4 regions of the Pseudomonas sp. TMB3-21 genome follow, and region 4 is predicted to be linked to each of the others. Evidence: predicted binding sites of a transcription regulator. Region 4 holds the regulator's gene; each other region holds the start of a gene.
The links. Region 4 encodes FliA, which starts transcription of late flagellar genes. Its sites were predicted from a motif close to CTAAAGTTTNNNNNNNNNNNGCCGNTAA; they were not measured.
Positions count from the first base shown of each region.

Region 1: ACYZTS_RS13025 (flagellar protein MotY) is a predicted target of FliA. The motif match lies at 2,142-2,169, and genes of this name have one in related genera.
Region 2: ACYZTS_RS18900 (methyl-accepting chemotaxis protein) is a predicted target of FliA. The motif match lies at 2,703-2,730, and genes of this name have one in related genera.
Region 3: ACYZTS_RS01070 (methyl-accepting chemotaxis protein) is a predicted target of FliA. The motif match lies at 2,413-2,440, and genes of this name have one in related genera.

Region 1 covers NZ_CM142718.1:2,812,003-2,816,213, reverse strand. Annotated here, with positions in the region: gene ACYZTS_RS13030 (argininosuccinate synthase) at 1-1,040, opposite strand, end outside; gene ACYZTS_RS13025 (flagellar protein MotY) at 1,170-2,078, opposite strand; gene pyrC (dihydroorotase) at 2,236-3,282, shown strand; gene rnt (ribonuclease T) at 3,279-3,956, shown strand; gene ACYZTS_RS13010 (peroxiredoxin) at 4,054-4,211, opposite strand, start outside.
Region 2 covers NZ_CM142718.1:4,112,625-4,116,835, reverse strand. Annotated here, with positions in the region: gene pvdQ (bifunctional acylase PvdQ) at 1-885, opposite strand, end outside; gene ACYZTS_RS18915 (fe2+ zn2+ uptake regulation protein) at 1,135-1,506, shown strand; gene ACYZTS_RS18910 (hypothetical protein) at 1,526-1,714, opposite strand; gene ACYZTS_RS18905 (hypothetical protein) at 1,891-2,424, opposite strand; gene ACYZTS_RS18900 (methyl-accepting chemotaxis protein) at 2,789-4,211, shown strand, end outside.
Region 3 covers NZ_CM142718.1:192,539-196,749, forward strand. Annotated here, with positions in the region: gene ACYZTS_RS01060 (glycerophosphodiester phosphodiesterase) at 1-144, shown strand, start outside; gene ACYZTS_RS01065 (PepSY domain-containing protein) at 290-595, shown strand; gene ACYZTS_RS01070 (methyl-accepting chemotaxis protein) at 672-2,297, opposite strand; gene ACYZTS_RS01075 (transporter) at 2,585-3,607, shown strand; gene ACYZTS_RS01080 (RNA polymerase sigma factor) at 3,747-4,211, opposite strand, start outside.
Region 4 covers NZ_CM142718.1:5,512,294-5,516,504, reverse strand. Annotated here, with positions in the region: gene flhF (flagellar biosynthesis protein FlhF) at 1-386, shown strand, start outside; gene fleN (flagellar synthesis regulator FleN) at 503-1,333, shown strand; gene fliA (RNA polymerase sigma factor FliA) at 1,330-2,070, shown strand; gene ACYZTS_RS25245 (chemotaxis response regulator CheY) at 2,237-2,608, shown strand; gene ACYZTS_RS25240 (protein phosphatase CheZ) at 2,631-3,419, shown strand; gene ACYZTS_RS25235 (chemotaxis protein CheA) at 3,466-4,211, shown strand, end outside.

The DNA of each region.
Region 1 (4,211 bases), 2.7 Mb from region 4:
AACTTCAGGCGCACAACGCCATTCACGTGTGCCTGGGAAGCATCAATCATCTGCTGCAGCATCAGGCGCTCAGGGCTCCACCAGTAGCCGGTGTAGATCAGGCTGGCGTATTTCGGCATCAGCTCGTCTTTGAGGTGAGCCACTTCGCGGTCCAGCGTGATCGATTCGATCGCACGGTGAGCGCGCAGCATGATGGTGCCGCCCGGGGTTTCGTAGCAACCACGGGATTTCATGCCCACGTAACGGTTTTCCACGATGTCGAGACGGCCGATACCGTGTTCGCCGCCGATACGGTTCAGGGTCGCAAGCACAGTGGCCGGGGTCATTTCGACGCCGTCCAGCGCCACGATGTCGCCGTTGCGGTAGGTCAGCTCAAGATACTGCGCCTGGTCAGGAGCGTTCTCCGGGGAGACGGTCCATTTCCACATGTCCTCTTCGTGCTCTGTCCACGTATCTTCCAGCACGCCGCCTTCATAGGAGATATGCAGCAAGTTCGCGTCCATCGAATAGGGCGATTTTTTCTTGCCGTGGCGCTCGATCGGGATTGCGTGCTTTTCAGCGTAATCCATCAGCTTTTCACGGGACAACAGGTCCCATTCACGCCACGGTGCGATCACTTTCACCCCTGGCTTCAAGGCGTAGGCGCCCAGTTCGAAACGTACCTGGTCGTTACCTTTGCCAGTCGCACCATGAGAAATGGCGTCAGCGCCGGTTTCGTTGGCGATTTCGATCAGGCGTTTGGCGATCAACGGACGAGCGATGGAGGTACCCAGCAGGTACTCGCCTTCATAGACAGTGTTGGCGCGGAACATCGGGAAAACGAAATCGCGGACGAATTCTTCGCGCAAGTCGTCGATGTAGATTTCTTTGACGCCCATGGCCTGAGCCTTGGCGCGGGCCGGTTCGACCTCTTCGCCCTGCCCGAGATCAGCGGTGAAGGTCACCACTTCACAGTTATAAGTATCCTGCAGCCACTTGAGGATCACCGAAGTGTCCAGGCCGCCGGAATACGCCAGAACGACCTTGTTTACGTCCGCCATGCCATTACTCCACGGGGTTCTACGGAAAGCCGTCAAGTCTACCGGTCATGCAGAATAATTTACAGAGGCGCGACAGCTTATGACGACGAAGCGACAGAATGTGTCAATCGCGCGACGATGACCGGCTGGTCAGGAATTCTTCGCGGTGCTCGCCGATGCGGTGGTTTGCGGCGCCGCAGGTTCGGCAGGAGCAACCCGCGCCAGGTGCACGTTGACCCGGCGGTTTTTGGCCCGGTTGGCGGAATTGGTGTTAGGCACCAGCGGATATCGCTCCCCGTGGAAACGCACAGTTATCTGTGATTCCTGAATGCCGTTGGCCTTGAAAAAGTCCACAACCGCCAGCGCGCGCCGCCGCGACAGGTCGCGATTAGTCAGGCGATTGCCACTGTTGTCGGAGTGACCGTCGAGCTCGACGTGGTTGACTGTCGGATCAGCCTTCATGAACTCCAGCATCACTTGCAACTGCGCCTTGGCCTGAGCGTCAAGGTCATTACCCTCGCCGGGAAAACCAATTTGCGCCTGTTTGACCTGCTCGAAGTTCTTCGGCAGCAATTTCGCCACGCAACTCTGGTAATCGTTGAACGCCTTGTTGAACTTGACCGGCAACAGGCGCACTTCCGACACCCGGCCGTCGCCAGACGCACGCCGGATGACCGGGCTACGTCCGTCCATCAAACCGTTGATCAAACGCCCCGCCTGGACCTGCGACGTGTTGAACAGCACATTACCGCTGCCAATGTGCACGGAACCGAGATTGATGTCGCCACGTCCTGGTTGCCAAGGCGCTGCCGCCGCCAACAAGGTTGCCGAACCACCGCCCATTACTGCGTTGTAGGCTTTTAAACGAAACGTCGCCTGCTCGCCGGCACGGCGCACGAACTCGCCCGAACCGAAATCAGTAATCGGTTGCGTGAGGCGGCATTCGAACTTGTCCCCTTCGACCGTCCACTCAATGCTCTCCAGACGCGTCTGGAAAGTGAGCGCCATCGCGGGAAGGCTGGCAAACACACTGAGCAAGGCTAAATAACGCTGGCGCACGGGAGGCTCCACTGGCTTCTACAACAAAAAGACCGATACAGATGTTTACGGCATACCTGTTGGATATCGGAAGCTTCCTGCAAAACTTGATAGCGAGTGCCTGCAAGAGTCTTTTCCGGTAGCATTCCCCTCAGTTTGACCCGCCTGGAATCCCCTCATGTCCGACCGCCTGACCCTGCTGCGTCCCGACGACTGGCACATTCATCTTCGCGATGGTGCCGTGTTGACCAATACCGTTGCGGATGTTGCGCGCACTTTTGGCCGCGCCATCATCATGCCCAACCTGGTCCCTCCGGTGCGCAACGCCGCTGAAGCCGACGGCTATCGCCAGCGGATTCTCGCTGCACGTCCGGCCGGCAGCCGTTTCGAACCGCTGATGGTCCTGTACCTCACCGACCGTACCCAGCCCGAAGAAATTCGTGAAGCCAAGGCCAGCGGTTTCGTGCACGCCGCCAAGTTGTATCCGGCTGGCGCGACCACCAACTCGGACTCTGGCGTCACCAGCATCGACAAGATCTTCCCTGCGATCGAGGCCATGGCCGAAGTCGGCATGCCGTTGCTGATCCACGGCGAAGTCACCCGTAGCGATGTCGATGTGTTCGATCGCGAAAAGATTTTCATCGATGAGCACATGCGCCGTGTGGTTGAGCGTTTCCCGACGCTTAAAGTGGTGTTTGAACACATCACCACCGCCGATGCCGTGCAGTTCGTCAATGAGGCGCCGGCCAACGTTGGCGCGACCATCACCGCGCATCACTTGCTGTACAACCGCAACCACATGCTGGCGGGCGGGATTAGGCCGCACTTTTATTGCTTGCCGATTCTCAAGCGCAACACACATCAGGAAGCCCTGCTCGATGCCGCCACCAGTGGCAGCGAGAAGTTTTTCCTCGGCACCGATTCGGCTCCCCACGCTCAGCACGCCAAAGAAGCGGCTTGCGGCTGTGCCGGGTGCTACACCGCCTATGCAGCAATCGAGATGTATGCCGAGGCGTTCGAACAGCGTAATTCGCTCGACAAACTGGAAGCTTTCGCCAGCCTCAACGGCCCGCGTTTCTACGGTTTGCCGGTGAACACCGATCGCATCACCCTGGTCCGCGAAGAGTGGACCGCCCCTACCAGCCTGCCATTTGGCGAGCTGACCGTCATCCCGCTGCGCGCCGGTGAAAAACTGCGCTGGCGCCTGCTGGAGGAACACGCGTGAGTGAAGACCATTTCGACGACGAACAGGACGGTCAAGGCGGCGGAGGTGGTTCACGCCACCCGATGGCCGAGCGTTTCCGCGGGTACCTGCCAGTCGTTGTCGACGTTGAAACCGGCGGTTTCAACTCTGCCACTGACGCTCTGCTGGAAATCGCCGCGACCACGATCGGTATGGACGAGAAAGGATTTGTATATCCCGATCACACCTACTTCTTTCGCGTAGAACCGTTCGAAGGCGCCAACATCGAAGCGGCTGCCCTTGAGTTCACCGGGATCAAGCTAGATCATCCGCTGCGCATGGCAGTGAGTGAAGAAGCGGCACTGACCGACATTTTCCGCGGCATTCGCAAGGCGTTGAAAGCCAACGGCTGCAAGCGAGCGATTCTGGTCGGTCACAACGCCAGCTTCGACCTGGGCTTCCTCAACGCAGCGGTCGCTCGCCTGGACATGAAGCGCAACCCGTTTCATCCATTTTCCAGCTTCGACACTGCAACCCTTGCCGGCCTGGCTTACGGCCAGACCGTATTGGCCAAGGCCTGCCAGGCAGCGGACATCGACTTCGACGGCCGTGAGGCTCACTCCGCTCGCTATGACACCGAGAAGACGGCCGAGCTGTTCTGCGGCATCGTCAATCGCTGGAAGCAAATGGGCGGCTGGGAAGACTTTAACGACTGAGGTGCGGCAAGGGCGAGCTTGCTCGCGCTTGCCGGGTCGAATCCCGCGCACAAAAAACCGGCCGTGATGGCCGGTTTTTTTATGCCTCGAACGCGCCTTACAAGGCAGCAGCGTTTTCGGTCAGGTAAGCAGCAACGCCTTCGGTCGAAGCGGTCATGCCTTTGTCGCCTTTTTTCCAGTTGGCAGGGCAGACTTCGCCGTGCTCTTCGTGGAACTGCAGAGCGTCGACCAGACGGATCAGCTCTTCCATGTTAC
Region 2 (4,211 bases), 1.4 Mb from region 4:
GGTGAAATGCTTGGACGAATCGACGGTGTGGGTCCAGGCCAGGTGTTGGTTGAAACCGATATTGATCATCGGCAAACCGGGCAACGCAGCGCCCATCACATCCAGCTTGCCCGGAATGGTCAGGTGCATTTGATAGAACCGCATGCCGCCGACCCACGGAAAATGCGGATTAGCCAGCAGCATGCCGCGACCGTTGAACGAGCGCTCACTGCCCACCGCGACCGCGTTGCTGCCACGCTCCAGGGCAAAGCGTTGCAGACGCGAATCGGCGACCTGAAACGCCGCCGCATCACGAAGCGACGCAGTGGCCGCGTTGGGTGGCGTGGCACCGGCGAGCGCTTCGGCGAACTGCCCGACTCCGCCTTCGACCAGCAGACGACGGGTCAGCTTGACCATGTCGAGCGCGGTGATATCGCGGACCCATTCGCCCTGGCATTGTTGCGGCAAACCTTGAGCCCGGCGTTCTGACAATGCTCGGTTGTAACCGGCTGCGTAGCCGCCAATCAGGTCGCGAACCTCGGCCGTCTGCGCTTTCCAGAAAGCATCGACCGCTTCAGGCGTGTTCAGCCAGGTGAAAAACAGGTCACTGACTTGATTGGGGCGCTCCTCGACCGTCAGCTGATCAGGCCCGAAATACCGCGAGCGTTCACCATTGACCGTGGTGATTTCGTTGGCCAGCAAACACAGATTGTCCTGCGCGTAGGCATAGCCAATCCCGTAACCGAGGCCACGTTCGTTCTCGGCGCGTATATGCGGCACACCGAACGTAGTGCGCCGGATGTCCACCGTCACTTGCTCCGGCTGGCTGCGTGCACTGGCCGCAAGACTCAAGCCCAGCATGACACCTGCAAGGCTCAGCCTCGTTAATTGCCTGGAAATAATCACGCTCGCTCCTGATCGAAAATCTAAGGTCACACCCTGCGCGTCGACACGCAATGAGCCTTATTCAGAAACGATTGTGGCAATAAAAATTTACCGCGCAGAAGCGCATTTTTGCGGGGCTTTGAGGCGTTGCGACGCGATGGAGACAAATTTTCTACATGCGGGTCTTCATGATTTGGCTTTCTCGTACGTCTTATTGAGTAAGAGCACCCATCACATTTTCCGGTTCAGGCTCTGAGAAGGAGTTTTTGCATGTACAACTCGCAACTGCCAACGGACGGTAGCAAGGCGCCAGTGGGAACATCCATGGGCTCAAACCTGTTCAATCACACCACCGAGCGTCGCGGCAACGAGCGGATTCGCGTGCTGCTCAAGAGCTTCGGCCTGCGTACCAGCCTAATCCGCCTCAAGGTCATCGACGCCCTGCTCACTGCGGCCGACGGCGAACGCAGCCTGGGCGTGCGCGGTGTGCACAGTCACCTGCTGGACCTCGACATTCCGCTGTCGTTTCTCAGTGTGCGCGAGGTTTTGAAACGCTTGTGCAGCGAAGGGGTGATCACGTTGAACGCGGATAAAAGCTACAGCCTGCACCCGCAAGCTGCCGCTGTGCTGCACGGCGAATAATCGCGCGTGAAGGCGTCGTTCAGGGTTTGACCTTGCGGCGCATCACGCCATTGATCACCACCACGATCACCGCCACGCCAATGGCAATGTACTGAAACAGCTTCTCGCTGATCACGCCGGTGTTCTGCAGATACGACAAGCCAAACATGATTCCCAGTACCACCAGGGAAATCAGAATCGAGTACTTCAAACGTTGCGACTGGGTCATTGCCATTTCCTGAAGCTGGGGTTGCGGTGTGTAGTCAGTTGCCGGCCGGGCCTCGCCGGATTCGACCGACGGGCCTGCGGATCGGCGCTCATGTTAGCGCCGATGAAGCGATTTGGCTTCCCTGCCGCGTTATCGCCGCTCAATTCCTGACTTCACACCGGATCAACACCCCGGCTTCACGCTCTGGCCGAAAGGTTCTGGTCGGTAGGGACCGAGGTGCCGTTGCCCTTGCCGTAGTTGGCCAGGTTCTGCAGTACGTAGATAGCCTTCTTGTATTCAGGGATCAAGTAGTTGGCATACTTGTTACCTTTCAAGTTATTGTTCTGAATGGTGTCCAGTTGCGTGGCAAAGTATTCAAGCGCATTAAACGGCGCTTCAGAATCTTGCGGCACGCCGAAGCGGTCGAACTTGTCACCGGCATTACTCAATGTCACAGCTGTTACATCGCCAATCAGACCTTGCGCTTTAAGGAAGGCAGTCAGGTTGCCAAGTGACCTGGCCGAAACGTTTTCCGGGTTAAAGCCTTTTATTTGCTTGTGAATCTTCAGCTTGTCCATCTTCGCGATATCGAGCGCGTTGGGGTCGTTGCCGACCAGGGCCAGCATTTGCTTGACTTTGAAGCTGTGGGAAACGGGCTTGGCGCTGCTGCCGGTAGCTTTCACGAGCAATCCGGCTTTGGAGGTCCAGGCGCCGGTATATCCAATCGTCATGGCCTAATTCCTTGTAAGGCAATCATTGAATTGTATGAAACAAGAAGACAGGCGCAGAAGTATCGGGACAAGTATTAACCCATGCCATTAAAATTTCAGGCGCTTACAGTTTTCGTACATTTGCTGCATGCTTTTGAAGTAAATGGACTACAGACTTTTCTTCTAATTGATTTCATTCAACGCATAGCTTTGGACGTTTTGGATAGTTAAGCAATCGACGAAAGCATCAGCATCTGCTTCACCGCCCGTCACTGACCGCTCAACTTGCACGCTTGTACCTCAAGCTGGGCGCTGCCGGGCCGATAGCCAAGTGACTTGCACGATCCCGTCAAACAAGACTGCTGCACCAAAAGGACCCGACTTCATGCCCGCATTCCGAACCATTCAGGCTCGCTACACGCTGTTTCTGGTCCTTTTCATGCTGTTACTGTCCGTGTTGACCGTAGTGGGCATCAGCCAACTGGTCGCGCCCAAGCTGCGCCAGACCGAAGAGCAAGTAGCGCTTAACCGAATCGCCGAGGTCGCCGAGCAGATTCAAGGCGAACTGAACAAAGTTCAGGCCCAGCAACGCAGCATTACCCAAACCATCCCATTGCTCGACAGCGCCGCTATCGACACGGTGCTGCCAGGCTTGGTTGATCAGTACGGCGAGTTGAAAGTTTTCGGCGGCGGCATTTGGCCGTTGCCGGGGCAGCGTGAAGCCGGGCGCAACAAGTTCAGCACCTTCTGGCACCGCGATGGCTCCGGCAAGCTGGCGGTGAATACGTTCTGGAACAGCGACGCCGCTCCCAATTACTACGACCAGACCTGGTACAAGGGCGGCATGCAAACCCCGCGCGGCCAATGTGCCTGGGCAGCGGCATACAAAGATGACGCGAGTGCCGAACCGCGCACCAACTGCGCCATGGCAATTACAAAGAACGGTAGCGCCTGGGGCGTATCGACAATCGACGTGACCCTCGGTTTTTTCAACGAACTGGTGGCGCGCAAGGAAAAAGACCTCGGCGCAGAAATGCTGATCGTCGAAGCCGACGGCAAGATAATCAGCAACAGCTCGCGCATCAGCGGGCCGATCGTGTTGAAGAACATCAATGAACTGGCCGGAACCTCACCGTTCGCCAATCAGGTGAAAGCGGGCTTGCAAGGCAGGGATCAGGCCCAGCGGGCCGAGTTCGATAACAACGGCGAAGCCAGCACCTTCTTCATGCGCCCCATCGAGGGCTCGCCGTGGTTCCTTGCCACTGCCCTGCCGACGCGTTTGATCACTGCTCAGCGTGACGATGTCCTCAACACTCTGAGCATGTTGCAAATCCCGATGGTGATTCTGCTGCTGCTGTTGCAGGTTTACGCCATCCGTAAGCTGATCCAGCGCATGAAAGCCCTCAAGGCCAACATCGACGCCCTGTCCGCTGGCGACGCTGACTTGACCAAACGCATTACCATTCGTGCTGAAGATGAACTCGGCGCCATCGGTCACTCGATCAATGCATTCATCGCCTACTTGCAGAGCATGATCGGTGAAGTCACCCAGGCCACCGGGGCCATGGCATCCGGCCTGGACAACCTGCAGCGCTCATCCGCCCACACCAGTCAGATTCTGATCCGCCACGCCTCAGAAACTGATCAGACCGTTACTGCGATTACGGAGATGAGTTCGACCGCCGAAAGTGTTGCGCAGAATGCTGCCGAAACCGCAGCGTTCACACAGCGCGCCAACGAAAACGCCGATCGCTCGCGGGTGGTGGTTGGTGAAGCGTCCAGCAGCGTAGTGGCGTTGATCGATGAAG
Region 3 (4,211 bases), 370 kb from region 4:
GTTGACGATGCCGTGGATTATCAGAAAGTCATGAATGCCGGGGTCGATGGCATCTTTACCAACCGCGCCAGCGAGTTGCTCAAGTTCTATAAACGCCCGGCGGCGGCGAGTGTGGCGCAAGTGCTGACGAATAATGGGTATTGATTGAAACAGGGGTGACTGCATCGCGGGCAAGCCTTGCTCCCACAAGTCCAAGATCATCGAATCTAAGGTTTTTGGGAATTAAGGATGGATTAAGTTGCCCCAGTTACTGTGGACTCACTTAAACAGCAACCCAAGGAATGAACCGATGAAAACATTAACTGCCCTCTTTACCGCTGCTGCCCTGACTCTCACCGCAGGCTTGGCGCAGGCTGATGTTCGCGTCGACCAGATCCCTGAGCTGGTCAAAAGCGGGAAGATCAAGCCACTGGAAGAAATGAACCAGGCGGCTTTGAAATTGCACCCAGGTGCGACCATCACCGATACGGATCTGGATAACCACTTCAATAACTATGAGTACGAAGTGGAATTGAAAACTGCCGACGGCAAAGAATTTGATGTGGACTTCGATGCCACCACTGGCAAAGTACTGAGCGACAAACAAGACACCTGATACATCACACAACAAGCCGCACGATCTTCGAATCGTGCGGCTTTTTTGTGCCCGGCACTTTCAGTTGGTCACGCCATTAAGCGCTGAGGCGAGCCGTCACCTCGTTCAACTGCCCGGACAAACCGTGCAGATTGTGGCTGGCCGCTTCGGTGCGTTGCACGTTGTCCAGGTTGGTGCTGGCAATGCTGGTGATTTCAGTGAGGTTGCGCGAGATGTCCTCGGCCACGGAGGTCTGCTCCTCGGCCGCCGTGGCGATCTGCCGGTTCATGTCGCGGATCGCTTCCACCGCATGGGTGATGCGCTCGAGCATGGCCCCAGCCTGAGTCACTTGTTCAACACTTTCTTCGCTGCGCGACTGCCCGCTCTCAATGGCCTGCGCTGCATCCACTGCACCGGTCTGCACGGTTTGAATGATCTGATTGATCTCGATGATCGACGCCGCCGTGCGTTGCGCGAGGCTGCGCACTTCATCCGCGACCACGGCAAAACCGCGCCCGGCCTCACCGGCCCGGGCGGCTTCGATAGCGGCGTTCAGCGCCAGCAGATTGGTTTGTTCAGCGATGCCGCGAATCACTTCCAGCACCTTGCCGATACGCCCACTGTCCGTTTCCAGACGACGAATCACGGTGGCGGTGTTGGCGATTTCAGCGCGCATCTGCGTGATGGTGTGGATGGTGCCTTGCATGACCTTTTCGCCCTGCTGCGCGGACTGGTCGGCATCATCGGCAGCGCGTGCTGCGTCGGCGGCATGACGCGCGACTTCCTGCGCAGTGGCAGACATTTCGTTCATCGCAGTGGCCACCTGATCGGTGCGGCTGAATTGCTCGTTGGTGCCGCTGGCCATGAGCCCGGCAATCGATTTCAGTTCACCGCTGGCGCTGTCCAGATCCTTGGCACTGGCCTGCAAACGGCTGAAGGTCTCGGCGAGGAAATCACGCAGGGTGTTGGCGGCGATCGCCAGTTTGCCGAGTTCATCCTGACGGCTGCTGGCCACACGCTCGGCGAACTTGCCTTGGCTGAGTTGCGCGACGTATTCGATCAGCCGACGAATCGGCTCGACCAGGTTGCGGTTGACCAGCCACAGGCTGAACAACCCGATCAACAGGCCCGAGACCAGCATGACGATAATCCCGAGAAACACCGTGCGATCGGCACTGGCGCTGATCAGCTTCGACTGCTCGCTGCCCTGCTGACGCAACTCGCTGACCAACGCGCTCATCTGCTCGCTGGTCGCGCGGTCAACGCCCTTCACTGCGGTGTCACCCGCTGTCGGATCACCGCCCGCCGCGACGTAGGCGTCGCGGCCTTTCTGATAGGCCGCGCCTAACTGACGGTGTTCGTCACGCAAGCGTTCGATGCGGGTCTTCAGTTGCGCCTCGATGCCCTTCTGACCGGCCAGTTCGCCGAGGATGCCCTGCACATCGCGCTGGCGGTCTTCGAATTGTTTCCAGTATTTGTCCAGATCCGCCGGTTGCTTGCCGCGCAGCAAAACGTTTTTCCATTCCTGCACCTGCACCTTGAATTGCAGGTTGGCTTCATCGATCAGTTGCGAGGTGCGCAGCGGCCCCTGGATCAGGTTGGCGTAGCTCTGCACGCCTTGGGAAAGGAAATGAAAGCAGGCCAGCGCGATCAACAGTATCGCTAACAGACTGCCACTCAACAGGGCGAGAATTTGCGCTCTCAACGACTTTTGCAAAAACATGGACGGTACTCATGACAGAAGTGAGGCACGCCTGAAAAAGGCGTGAGAAATGTCAGAACGTCCCTGTCTTCAACGCCGGCAACCAGGGCCGACGCCGCGCAACTTAACCTAAGCGGAATCGGCGTGCCAGAGCGGTTCTTGAGGCAAATCCGACCGTCGGTAGCAGTGTCAGAACAGTTATTTTTTTGTCACAAAAACGTCATGGGCAATTGCGATCATGCGGCTCACGTGAACCTGAAATATTCGGCAAAACCGCTGACAAGCGCGCCTGCCTATTGCGAGAACCCATGAACCACAGCATCGACCAAAGTCATCGCGACCCGGACCTCTTCGGTCTGCTGTACGGTTTCCGCTTTCGTCCTGGCGAGCGTGGTCGCGAGATCGATTCGGCGCAGGCGCTGCAGTGTCTGCAACAATCGGACGACAGCGATGAATTTCTCTGGCTGCACCTCAACCTCGCCCACGCCGCGTGCGAGCGGTGGATGAAAAACCATCTGCAATTGCCTGAAGAATTTTTCGAAGCGTTGCACGAGGGCTCGCGTTCAACGCGCATCGAGCACGTTGATTCCGCGCTGCTGGCGGTGGTCAACGATGTGGTGTTCAACCTCAGTAGCATGATCTCTTCGGACGTGTCGACGCTGTGGGTCTGCGCACGCAGTCGGCTGATCGTAAGCGCGCGTCTGCAGCCGCTGCACTCGGTGGACAAGTTGCGTTCATCGGTGAAGGCCGGTGAGCGCTTTCGCTCGCCGCTGGAGTTGCTCGTGCATTTGCTGCGCGATCAGGGCGAGGTGCTGACGCAGATCGTGCGCAAAACCAGCCTCAGCGTTGATCAGATCGAAGATCAATTATTGTCCTCGCGCCTGTCGACCAACCGCGCCGAACTGGGCGCCAATCGCCGGGTGCTGGTGCGCCTGCAACGCCTGCTGGCGCTGGAGCCGGGCTCGTTGCTGCGCCTGCTCAATCGCCCGCCGCAGTGGTTGCAGAAGGAGGACGTGAAAGAGCTGCGCAAATCCACCGAAGAGTTTGCGCTGATCATCAACGACCTCACGGCGCTGGGTGAGCGGATCAAATTGTTGCAGGAAGAAATCGCTGCCAATCTCAACGAACAGAGCAACCGCACGCTGTTCACTCTCACCGTGGTCACGGTACTGGCGCTGCCGATCAACATCATTGCCGGTTTTTTTGGCATGAACGTGGGTGGTGTACCGCTGGCAGGGGATGCGCATGGCTTCTGGATTCTGGTCGCGCTGGTGGCGACGTTCACCTTGGTTGGCGGGCGTTGGGCGTTTCGCAAGCGGCAGGATTACTGAGATCAAAAAAATTCTAACCATCGAATAATCTGTGGGAGCGAGCCTGCTCGCGATGCGGTGCAACAAGTGAAGATGCGATAACTGACACACCGCTTCGCGAGCAGGCTCGCTCCTACAGGGTTTTGCGTGCCGGTACACCTCAGCGCAACGCCTTGATCCGTGCCTCGATAAACCGTCGTTCCGGTATTTGCTGGGTCAGTTCCAGCGCTCTTTCATAGGCTGCCCGCGCCTCGTCGTTACGCCCCAACTGCCGGCAGAAATCAGCCCGCGCGGAATGCGCCAAGTGATAATCGAGCAACTCTCCGCGCGCCAGAATCCCTTCAATCAACGTCAGCCCCGCCAATGGCCCATCCCGCCGGGATATGGCCGCGGCGCGATTCAGCTCGATCACCGGCGACGGCACCGCGCGCAGCAAAACGTCATACAGGCCGACGATCTGCACCCAGTCCGTCTCCCCCGCCGCTGGCGCTTCCGCATGCACCGCCGCGATCGCCGCTTGCAGGCAATAAGGCCCGAAGCGCCCCTGGCTCAGCGCCCGTTCCACCAGCAGGGTGCCTTCAGCGATCATCCGGCCATCCCACAGCGAACGGTCCTGCTCATCCAG
Region 4 (4,211 bases):
ATCCGGCACTGCGCATGCAACTCGAAAGCCTGGCCGGTCGTGGCATCAAATCAAAAAATTATCTGGTCCTGGCAACCACCAGCCAGAAACAGGTTCTAACCGCCGCTTATCACAGTTACAAGCGTTGCGGCCTGTCTGGCTGCATTCTGACTAAACTGGATGAGACGGCGAGCCTGGGCGAGGTGTTGAGCCTGGCCATCAGTCATGAATTGCCGGTGGCGTACCTGACCGACGGACCGCGGATTCCGGATGATTTGCATCTGCCGCGCCGTCATCAACTGGTCAGCCGCGCCGTCAGCGTGCAAATGCAGGAAGAACCCAGCGAAGAAGCCATGGCTGACATGTTCGCTGACCTCTACCACAGTCCGACCAAGCGGGTTGGCTGAGGTGATAATGAACAGTTTTCGTACCTACATCGATGGTCTGCCATGCATTGTTCCATTTGTGAACGCGCAGCCAGTAATGTGGCCTCCGTCTATGCAAGACAAGGTAAAGAAATAACATGGGCAGCATGCATCCCGTACAGGTGATCGCGGTGACCGGCGGCAAAGGTGGCGTCGGCAAGACTAACGTGTCAGTGAACTTGTCCCTGGCTCTAGCTGAGCTCGGCCGGCGCGTCATGCTGCTGGACGCCGATCTGGGGCTGGCGAACGTCGACGTTCTGTTGGGGCTGACACCCAAACGTACTCTGGCCGACGTGATCGAAGGCCGCTGTGAACTGCGCGACGTATTGTTGCAAGGGCCTGGCGGAATTCGCATCGTCCCTGCCGCGTCCGGCACCCAGAGCATGGTTCATCTGAGCCCGGCGCAACACGCCGGCCTGATCCAGGCGTTCAGCGATATCGGCGACAATCTCGATGTGCTGGTCATCGACACCGCTGCGGGTATTGGTGACTCGGTAGTCAGTTTTGTTCGCGCCGCGCAAGAAGTGTTGCTGGTGGTGTGCGACGAGCCGACCTCGATCACGGACGCCTACGCGCTGATCAAACTGCTGAACCGCGATTACGGCATGAACCGCTTCCGCGTCCTGGCCAACATGGCCCAGAGCCCGCAGGAAGGGCGCAACCTTTTCGCCAAGTTGACCAAAGTCACAGACCGCTTCCTCGACGTCGCTTTGCAGTACGTCGGTGCAGTGCCGTATGACGAAAGCGTGCGCAAGGCGGTGCAAAAACAGCGCGCCGTTTACGAAGCGTTCCCGCGTTCCAAATGCTCCCTGGCTTTCAAGGCGATCGCGCAAAAGGTCGATACCTGGCCGTTGCCTGCCAACCCTCGTGGGCATCTGGAGTTTTTCGTCGAGCGCCTCGTGCAACAGACCGCAGGACCCGTGCTATGACAGCTACCGGTTACAACGTTTACAAGAAGTCGGCACCTGACGCGCAGTACGAGTTGATCGAGCGTTACGCGCCACTGGTCAAGCGCATTGCCTATCACTTGCTGGCGCGTCTGCCAGCCAGTGTCCAGGTAGAAGATCTGATTCAGGCCGGGATGATCGGCCTGCTCGAAGTGTCGACCAAATACGACGCCAGCAAAGGCGCAAGTTTTGAAACGTACGCGGGCATTCGAATCCGCGGCGCGATGCTCGATGAAGTGCGCAAGGGCGACTGGGCACCTCGCTCGGTCCACCGCAATACGCGCATGGTCAGCGACGCAATTCGCTCGATTGAAGCTAAAACCGGTCGTGACGCTAAAGATCACGAAGTTGCGGCCGAACTCCAATTGAGTCTCGACGATTACTACGGGATTTTGAACGACACCCTGGGTAGCCGTTTATTCAGTTTCGACGACCTGTTGCAGGACGGCGAACACGAAGGGTTGCACGAGGACGGCGCGAGTGCACACATGGAGCCGTCACGCGACCTGGAAGATGAACGCTTCCAGGCGGCGCTGGCGGATGCCATTGCCAACTTGCCGGAGCGTGAGCGGCTGGTGTTGGCGCTGTACTACGACGAAGAGCTGAATCTCAAGGAAATCGGCGAAGTCCTGGGGGTCAGTGAATCCCGGGTCAGCCAGTTACACAGCCAGTGCGCGGCCCGTTTGCGGGGGCGTTTGGGGGAGTGGCGAGCGCGCTGAAGGCAGTGTGGGGACACTGCGAACGTGGCTGGTGTGGTGTTTAACCGCGCCGGTCGCGATCTGCTGTGCTCCAGACAGTCATCGAGTGTTTGCCGGATTGATTGAAGTGGCGCGCCCAGGTGCTGGGCGCGTTTAAGACTGCTTGGAGGTCGAATTGGACAAGAACATGAAAATCCTCATCGTTGATGACTTCTCAACGATGCGGCGGATCATAAAAAACCTGTTGCGTGACCTTGGGTTCACCAACACGGTCGAGGCTGACGATGGCACCACCGCCATTCCGGTTCTCAACAGCGGCAGCATCGACTTTCTGGTAACAGACTGGAACATGCCTGGCATGACCGGTATCGACCTGCTGCGCCACGTGCGCGCCGATGAAAAGCTCAAGCACCTGCCGGTGCTGATGGTGACCGCTGAAGCCAAGCGCGAGCAGATCATCGAAGCGGCCCAGGCCGGTGTTAACGGCTATGTGGTCAAGCCCTTCACGGCCCAGGCGTTGAAAGACAAGATCGAGAAGATTTTCGAACGCATTGGCTGAGAGACGGCGCCACGGGGGAGCTATGGACAACAACGAATCTTCACAGGGTAATTTTGAATCGACCCTGAAAAAACACGCGGTCGAGCTGGTCGAAAGCCTTGAAAAAGGCAGGTTCGGCGACGCGGTGCAATTGATCCATGAGCTCAATCAGACCCGTGACCGCGGCCTGTATCAGGAAGTGGGCAAACTCACACGCGAGCTGCACAGCGCGATCGTCAATTTCCAGATTGACCCGCACATGCCGCAAGCCGAGGAAGTGTCCCAGATAACAGACGCCACCGAGCGTCTGGGTTATGTGGTCAAGCTGACCGAGGCCGCCGCCAACCGCACCATGGACCTGGTTGAAAACGCCACGCCACTGGTCAACGGCCTGAGCGAAGAAGCGCAGGCGCTGAGCGCGGATTGGGGACGGTTCATGCGTCGAGAGGTCGGGGCTGAAGAGTTCCGCGAACTGGCCCGGCGAGTCGACGGTTTCCTGACACGCAGCAGCGCTGACAATCGCGTGGTAGCGAGCAACCTCAACGACATCCTGCTTGCTCAGGATTATCAGGACCTCACCGGCCAAGTGATCAAGCGTGTGACCCAGCTGGTCACCGAAGTTGAAAGCAATTTGCTCAAGCTCGTGCTCATGGCCAGTCAGGTGGACCGCTTCGCGGGCATCGAACATGACCGTGATGCGATGCTTCAAGAAAAAGATCCGCAAAAACATCTCTCTCAGGGTGAAGGTCCGCAGATTCATGCCGATAAAAGAGAAGACGTTGTGTCCGGTCAGGACGATGTGGACGATTTGCTATCCAGCCTAGGGTTTTAGAATTTTAGGTTTTTTAGGTTTTTAGACCTGTAGGAGCACCCCCTTAATGAGCTTCGGCGCCGATGAAGAGATCCTTCAGGATTTCCTGGTTGAGGCCGGCGAGATTCTAGAGCAGCTGTCCGAACAGTTGGTCGAGCTGGAAAGCCGACCGGATGATGCGGATCTGCTCAATGCAATTTTTCGCGGTTTTCACACTGTAAAAGGAGGCGCCGGCTTCCTCCAGCTCAATGAGCTGGTGGAGTGCTGTCACATCGCCGAGAACGTCTTCGACATCCTGCGCAAGGGTGAGCGTCGCGTCGACTCGGAACTGATGGACGTGGTTCTCGAAGCACTGGACGCAGTAAACGCGATGTTTACCGAAGTCCGCGAACGCAGCCCGGTCACGGCCGCGACCCCTGAATTGCTGGCGGCGCTGGCACGTCTGGCAGAACCGCAGAGCGCGGATGAAGTCGCTCCTGCTGCTGAGGTGGTTACAGAACCGGTCGCCGAAAGCGATTCGGGCGACATCACAGACAATGAATTCGAACAACTGCTGGACTCACTGAATGCCGTCAAGGCACAGGCTGAGGCGCCGGCATCTGCTCCTGCTCCTGCTGCTAGCGGTAGCGCGGCGAGCGACGAAATCACCGACGACGAATTCGAATCGTTGCTCGATCAGTTGCATGGCAAAGGTCAGTTCGCCATTGATGCGGTCACTGTCCCTGCGGCACCAGCCGCTCCAGCCGCGCCGAAAGCCGCGGGCGACAGCTCCGACATTACCGACGACGAATTCGAAGCACTGCTCGACCAGTT